Linked DNA regions of Silvibacterium dinghuense. The protein of the gene in region 1 binds, or shares a complex with, the protein of each later gene. Links are inferred from orthologs where the notes say so. Each region holds a gene or a part of one and is shown on either strand. Other genes may lie near its edges.

Region 1 (3,048 bases):
AAGGTCCTTTGTCGCGATAGAGCCGAGAGCGAGGATCGCGCCGTTGCCTACGTTCACGCCGGGATTCACTGCGGCGCGCGCGCAGATCCAGCTATAGGCTCCGAGCCGCATCGGAAAGGATACGAGACGGAAGGAAGGCTCGTCGTAGCGATGCGTTGCTCCGCAGATATACGCGCCCTGCGAAACGATGACATGCGAATCGAGATGGAGCAGTGACGGATTGTAGAGCTCCGCGTCATCGGCCACTGTTACACGGTCCTCACAGACCAGATTCCACGGCGCCCAGATCTTAGACTTCGGGTAGAAATGGCAGGCCGCGCCCATCTTTGCGCCGAAGGCCCGCAGCAGCAGCGAGCGCCACCCATGCAGGGGACGTGGAGAGGTCCGGTAGAGCAGGATGTAACAGAGATTCCAGGCAAGCCGACGAAGCCGATCCTGCAGCGGGAAGGCTGCGATCAGTGTCGGATCACCCCCTGCTGCATCCGCCCGATGAGACCCTGGCACATCGATGTTGGAAGTCGTGATGGTGCTTGTCTCGCTCTCGCTCATCGCTTTTTCCCTAGAGCCTCTAGCCTATCCATGAATGCGGAGAAAAGCATCCGCGGAGCACTCCGGCCTCGGCAAGGAAAACGATGACAACGGATCAGGAAATCTTCAGCACCGCGCTCTTGCCACGCGACGCCACGCGCGTGCCGCGCACCGGCTTCTTCTGGCGAGGCTTTGCTGTCTTCGCTTCCGCCATGGGCTCCGGCGCAATGGAGACTCCGGACTGCTGATCCATCCACTCATCCAGCCGCGACTTCTTGAAGCGCCACCGGTTTCCCAGCTTGAAGGCAGGAATGAAGGACTCCGATGCGTATTTGTAGAGCGTGTCCGGGCTGATGCCGAGATAATCCGACGCCTGCCGTATATCCATCACTTCGCGCGTTTCATGCGTACGCACCGTCGACGATTTCATGTATGGCTCCTGACCTGCAGCGTGCTTCTGTCCGGCCCGAATGAAGTCCATTACCAGGGTATGCAGGAAAACGGGACGAATTTCCTGAAATTAGGCCAGCCGCCCTGCTTATATCCTGTTTTTACCGCGTCTTTCAAGGAATTTCCGTCCTATCTCGTACTCTTTCCGGTTCCTTTTCAAACAAAAAGCGGCAGAGCCTATGCTCTGCCGCTTTTCTCTTGCGGAAGCCGGTCTTTACACCTTCGGTTCCAGTCCGGTCAGGATCTCCAGAAAGTGATCGTCCACGGTGCGGTTCTTCGAGATGGCCTCGGCCAACGGGATGCTCTGGATCTCGGTGCCGCGCAGCACCACCAGGCGTCCGAATTCGCCCTTGTGGACCATGTCGATCGCTGCCAGGCCGTAGCGGGTAGCCAGCATGCGGTCATAGGCCGAAGGCGTGCCGCCGCGTTGCGTATGCCCCAGATTCACCGAACGTGTTTCATAGCCGGTCTTCTCTTCGATGGCCTCGGCCAGCGCCTGGGCGATGCCGCTCAGCCGCGCATGCCCGAAAGAGTCGACCTTGCTGCCAACCGTAGTCTGAGCCCCGCTCGGCAGCTTTGCGCCCTCTGCGACTACGACAATGCCGTACTTCTTGCCATGGTCGTGGTTGTACTTGAGGAGTGCGCATACGTGATCGAGATCGATCGGCTTTTCCGGCACCAGTACGACGTGCGCATTGCCAGCCACGCCTGCCGTCAGCGCGATCCATCCCGCATCGCGGCCCATCACCTCGCAGACGATGACGCGATTGTGCGCTTCGGCCGTGGTGTGCAGGCGGTCAATCGCCTCGGTAGCAATACCAACGGCGGTGTCGAAGCCGAAGCAGACATCGGTGCCGTTCAGGTCGTTGTCGATGGTCTTGGGCACGCCGACTCCGGGCACACCCGCCTCGATGAGCGCATTCGTTACCGACTGCGTGTCGTCGCCGCCGATGGCGATCAGCGCGTCCAGCTTGTTGGCCTTCAGCGTCTCCACGCACTTCTGGATGCCGCCCTCGATCTTCCGCACATTGGTGCGCGAGGTTCTGAGGATGGTGCCTCCCTTGGTCAGGATGCCGTCGACCGTGGCCAGGGTCAGCGGAATGGTGTTGTTGTCGAGCACACCGCGCCAGCCCTCGAGGAATCCGACGAACTCGTCGCCGTAGTGAATGATGCCCTTCTTGACCACCGCGTGAATGACCGCATTCAACCCAGGGCAATCACCGCCGCCCGTCAACAGACCCACTCGCATCGCTACCGTCTCCTCTGCAAATTTGCAACGCTGGCATCATACCGGCCACCATCCGCGCTGCCAAATATCCTGTAGCTGTTCGGCTGCTTACAGGATGACTGCAAGAGCCAGAGTTTTTCGGATTCAATTTCGCATACAATCAAATTGAACTTACGGACCAGCAGCAACGGAGGCTCTTTGACTCTACTCGGTGTATCGTTCCTGGGCGCAGATCGCGCTGCCGCTTCGTCGGCACCTTTTCACGGCATCAATCCCGTTACCGGTGAAACACTTCCCGGAGATTTCTTCCCCGCCTCCGTGGCGGATGTCGATCGCGCTGTCACTTTGGCGCAGGAAGCCTCTGCGAGCTATCGCAAACTCTCGGGCAAGGAACGCGCCGCATTCCTGCGCGCTGTCGCTGACCGCATCCAGGCGATTACCGAGCAGCTTGTCGAACGCGCGCATCTTGAAACGGCGCTGCCTCTGCCTCGCCTGCAGGGCGAGGTGGGCCGGACCACAGGCCAACTGCGGCTGTTTGCCGATGTGGTAGAGGAAGGCTCGTGGACCAGCCCGCGCATCGACACGGCGCTGCCCGAGCGCAAGCCGCTTCCCCGCCCCGATCTACGCACCGTGCTCGTGCCGCTCGGGCCTGTTGCTGTCTTTGGAGCAAGCAACTTTCCGCTGGCCTTTTCGGTCGCCGGTGGCGACACGGCTTCGGCGCTTGCGGCCGGCAATCCTGTGGTGGTCAAGGCGCACCCGGCGCATCCCGGCACCAGCGAGCTCGTTGCTGGCGCGATTCAGCAGGCGGTGAAGGACTGCGGTCTGCACCCCGGCGTCTTCTC
Region 2 (3,412 bases), on another replicon or contig:
CGACCTGCGTAAGAACAAGATCAGCGTCCGAATCGTTGCCAGCCCGTCTGTCGGCGAGAACCACTGCGGAGGCGGCAGCGTCTTCGCCCATTCCGGATCACCAGCACCCTCTTCCAACAGCAGTGCCATCGAGTTTTCGTCCGCGGAGAAGAACTCCAGCAGAGGCTTGACTCCCAGCCGCAATGCCAGCTTTTCCAAAGCATCTTCGTTCCTGGCAAGGGCATGCCCGTTCACAAAGATGTCGAAGCCCGGGTCTTCGCCTTCCACGACGATGTACATGGACGCGCTCATTTTCGCAGTGTATCCCGTCTGCCTGCTCATATCGGATGCCACATCCGGGAAAAGGCTGCACGCCGTTATCCGGAGAGTTACCATTTCGGGCATCTTCAGGCTACTGGTGAACTCATCGGCGAATGCCAATCCGGGCGAGATGCCCCAACCGCCAAAAGCACAGGGGCTGTGCCGAAGCACAGCCCCTGTTGCATCCATCGAGTTACTGCTGAGGCCCGCGGTTGCCACCGCCAGTACCCGGGCCACGGCCACGGCCACGACGGCGACGCCGTCCGCCAGGACCACCGGGGCCGCGGCCGCCGGGGCGGCGCTCACCGGTTCCCTCGACCACAGGAACGCCGTCCGCGCGGTTGTAGTTGATTTCCTCGCCGCCCTCTTCGTCACCTTCTTCATCGTCGAAGTCATCGCCGCCTTCGATCGTGATGGTGCTGGCGTTGGAGGTGGGCTGCTTGTCTTCGTTCTTCGGCCGTTCCGGACGCTCCTGGCGCTCTGCACGCTCCGGACGCCGCTCACGCGGGGGACGCTGCTCGCCTTCACCCTCGCCCGAGGCCGAAATCTCACCAGCCGGTGCACCCGGCTCAGGCAGACCCAGCTTCTGACGCTGCTCCTTGAGCAGTGCCTTGCGGGAGAGCTTGATGCGGTTGCCTTCGATGCCCAGGACCTTCACCAGAACCTGGTCACCATCGCGCAGTTCATCCTTTACATCCTTCACGCGATGCTCGGCGATCTCGCTAATGTGCAGCAGACCGTCGGTGCCGGGGAAGATTTCGACGAAGGCGCCGAACTCGGCCAGGCGAACCACCTTGCCGAGGTAGGTCTTGCCCACTTCCGGCACGGCGGTCAGATCATTGATCATCGCGAGCGCCTTTTCGAGGCCCTCGGCATCGCTCGAAGCCACGTTCACGCGGCCGGTGTCGTCCACGTCGATCTTGACCTGCGTCTGCTCGATGATGCCGCGGATGGTCTTGCCACCGGGCCCGATCAGGTCGCGGATCTTGTCGGTGGGGATCTGCAGGGTGCGGATCTGCGGTGCGTACTTCGACTTGATGTCGCGCGGTCCGGCAAGGGCCTCGTCCATCTTGTCGAGCAGGAAGAGACGGCCGCGACGGGCCTGCTCCATCGCCTCACGCATGATCTGGCCGGTGATGCCGGAGATCTTGATATCCATCTGAAGGGCGGTGATGCCCTTGCGGGTACCGGCCACCTTGAAGTCCATGTCGCCGTAGTGATCTTCCGCGCCAGCGATGTCGGTCAGGATGGCGTAGTCCGCGTCTTCCTTGACGAGACCCATAGCCACACCGGCAACGGCAGCCTTCAGCGGAATGCCCGCGTCCATCAGCGCCAGCGAAGCGCCGCAGACCGAGGCCATCGACGAAGAACCGTTCGACTCGAGGATGTCCGAAACCACGCGCAGAGCGTAGGGAGAATCGGCTTCGCTCGGCAGAACCGCGGCAATCGCGCGCTCAGCCAGTGCACCGTGACCCACTTCGCGGCGGCCCACACCGGTCATACGGCCGGTTTCGCCAACCGAGAATGGCGGGAAGTTGTAGTGCAGCATGAAGCGCTTCTTCTGCTCGCCTTCGAAGGTCTCGATGCGCTGCGAATCGTCGTTCGTGCCCAGGGTCGCGGTCACCAGAGCCTGCGTCTCACCACGCGTGAACAGAGCCGAACCATGCGTACGGGGCAGCACGCTGGTCTCGATCGAGATCGCGCGGATCTCGTCGAAGGCGCGGCGATCCGGACGGATGCGGTCCTTGGTGACCTGCTCGCGGAAGGTGCGCTCGCGCAGAATCTCGTAGTACTCCTTGAGCTTCTTCTTCTCGGCAGCAGCGGTCTCGCCGTCGACGATCTCCTTGGCCAGCTCGTCCTTGATCTGCTTGACCAGCGCGTAGCTCTCGGTCTTCGCATGGGTCTTGGTGTCGAGGGCGTCCGCCAGGCGGGTGCCGATCTTAGCCTTCAGGGCTTCGTAGTAGGCGGTGTCGAACTCGGCAGCCTTGACTTCGCGCTTCGGCTTGCCAGCCTTGGCAACCAGTTCGTTGATGGCGGCAACGATCTTCTTGATCTCGCCGTGACCGAACTCGATCGCATCGACGATGGTGGTCTCGTCCGCTTCGCTCGCGCCGGCTTCGATCATCACAATGCCTTCGGCGGTACCGACGACGGTGATGTTGAGCAGGCTCTCACGACGCTCAAGGTAAGAGGGATTAATGACGAACTCGCCATTGACCTGGCCGACGCGCACCGCGCCCACCGGGCCGGCGAACGGGATGTCGGAGAGGGACAGAGCGGCGCTGGCGGCATTGATGCCGACGATGTCGGGATCGTTTTCCTTGTCCGCCGAGAAGACCAGGGCGATGACCTGGGTCTCGTTGCGGAAGCCTTCCGGGAAGAGCGGACGGATGGGGCGGTCGATCTGACGGCTGGTCAGGATCTCCTTTTCGCTCGGGCGGCCTTCACGCTTGATGAAACCACCGGGGATGCGGCCGCCTGCATAGGCGTACTCGCGATAATCGACGGTAAGGGGGAAGAAGTCGATGCCTTCCTTCGGGTCGGGCGAGGCGACGGCGGTGGCCAGCACTACGGACTCACCCTGGGTGACGAGCGCGGCACCGGGGGCCTGCTTGGCCATGCGGCCGGTCTCGAAATGCAGCTTTTTGCCGCCGGCCAGTTCTACGGTTACTTCCTGCTTCATGGAATCCTCGATTCAGGTCGTTGCGACGGATGCGGCTACCGCCACCAGGCGGAAGGCTCCATCGGGCGTCTGCTCCGCAGCCTGCAGAAAGCCGTGGAGGCTCCACGCGGAGCCTGGCCTGCAGTGCGCCGTCAGCGCGGAAAGCTGTGCCGCGCGGCGCGTCGGAGAGATCGCAGTTGGGAGGGGGTGCTTGCAAAGGGAGGGAAAAGAGAGCGGCTGGAATAACAGGGACTGCCAGAAACGGCCGTCCGTCGCGTGACCCGTATATCCAGAGGAGATTCGCATCAGCGCGTAGCTCTCCCGTCGCCCGCCGGGAGGGACGATTGCCCGCCCGGATCCATGGCCAGTTCCATGGAATGCGGCACAGCCACCCACTCCGGGGTCCGTCTGCCGCATCCTCGTTTCGCTTCCCGTCGCGTGCGCGTAGGA

The links. Proteins that work in one complex are often made in the same cells at the same time.
Region 2: ESZ00_RS10505 (region 1) and pnp share a complex: the UniProt entries of both Bacillus subtilis proteins name them as parts of the possible RNA degradosome complex. The link is inferred for Silvibacterium dinghuense from one-to-one orthologs.

Annotation. Positions count from the first base shown.
Region 1 is NZ_SDMK01000002.1:299,250-302,297, reverse strand. Bases 211-2,969 are described here. They hold ESZ00_RS10505 (6-phosphofructokinase), read right to left. Parts: upstream 2,228-2,969; coding sequence 1,193-2,227; downstream 211-1,192. Other genes in these bases: ESZ00_RS10500 (aldehyde dehydrogenase (NADP(+))), read left to right, coding at 2,405-2,969; ESZ00_RS10510 (helix-turn-helix domain-containing protein), read right to left, coding at 644-958; ESZ00_RS10515 (LbetaH domain-containing protein), read right to left, coding at 211-549. Also shown: more of ESZ00_RS10515, read right to left, coding at 1-210; more of ESZ00_RS10500, read left to right, coding at 2,970-3,048. UniProt on the Bacillus subtilis protein: Catalyzes the phosphorylation of D-fructose 6-phosphate to fructose 1,6-bisphosphate by ATP, the first committing step of glycolysis.
Region 2 is NZ_SDMK01000006.1:131,700-135,111, reverse strand. What follows is about bases 239-3,361. They hold pnp (polyribonucleotide nucleotidyltransferase), read right to left. Parts: upstream 2,984-3,361; coding sequence 494-2,983; downstream 239-493. Other genes in these bases: ESZ00_RS19745 (hypothetical protein), read right to left, coding at 239-291. Also shown: more of ESZ00_RS19745, read right to left, coding at 1-238. UniProt on the Bacillus subtilis protein: Involved in mRNA degradation. Catalyzes the phosphorolysis of single-stranded polyribonucleotides processively in the 3'- to 5'-direction. Necessary for competence development in Bacillus subtilis.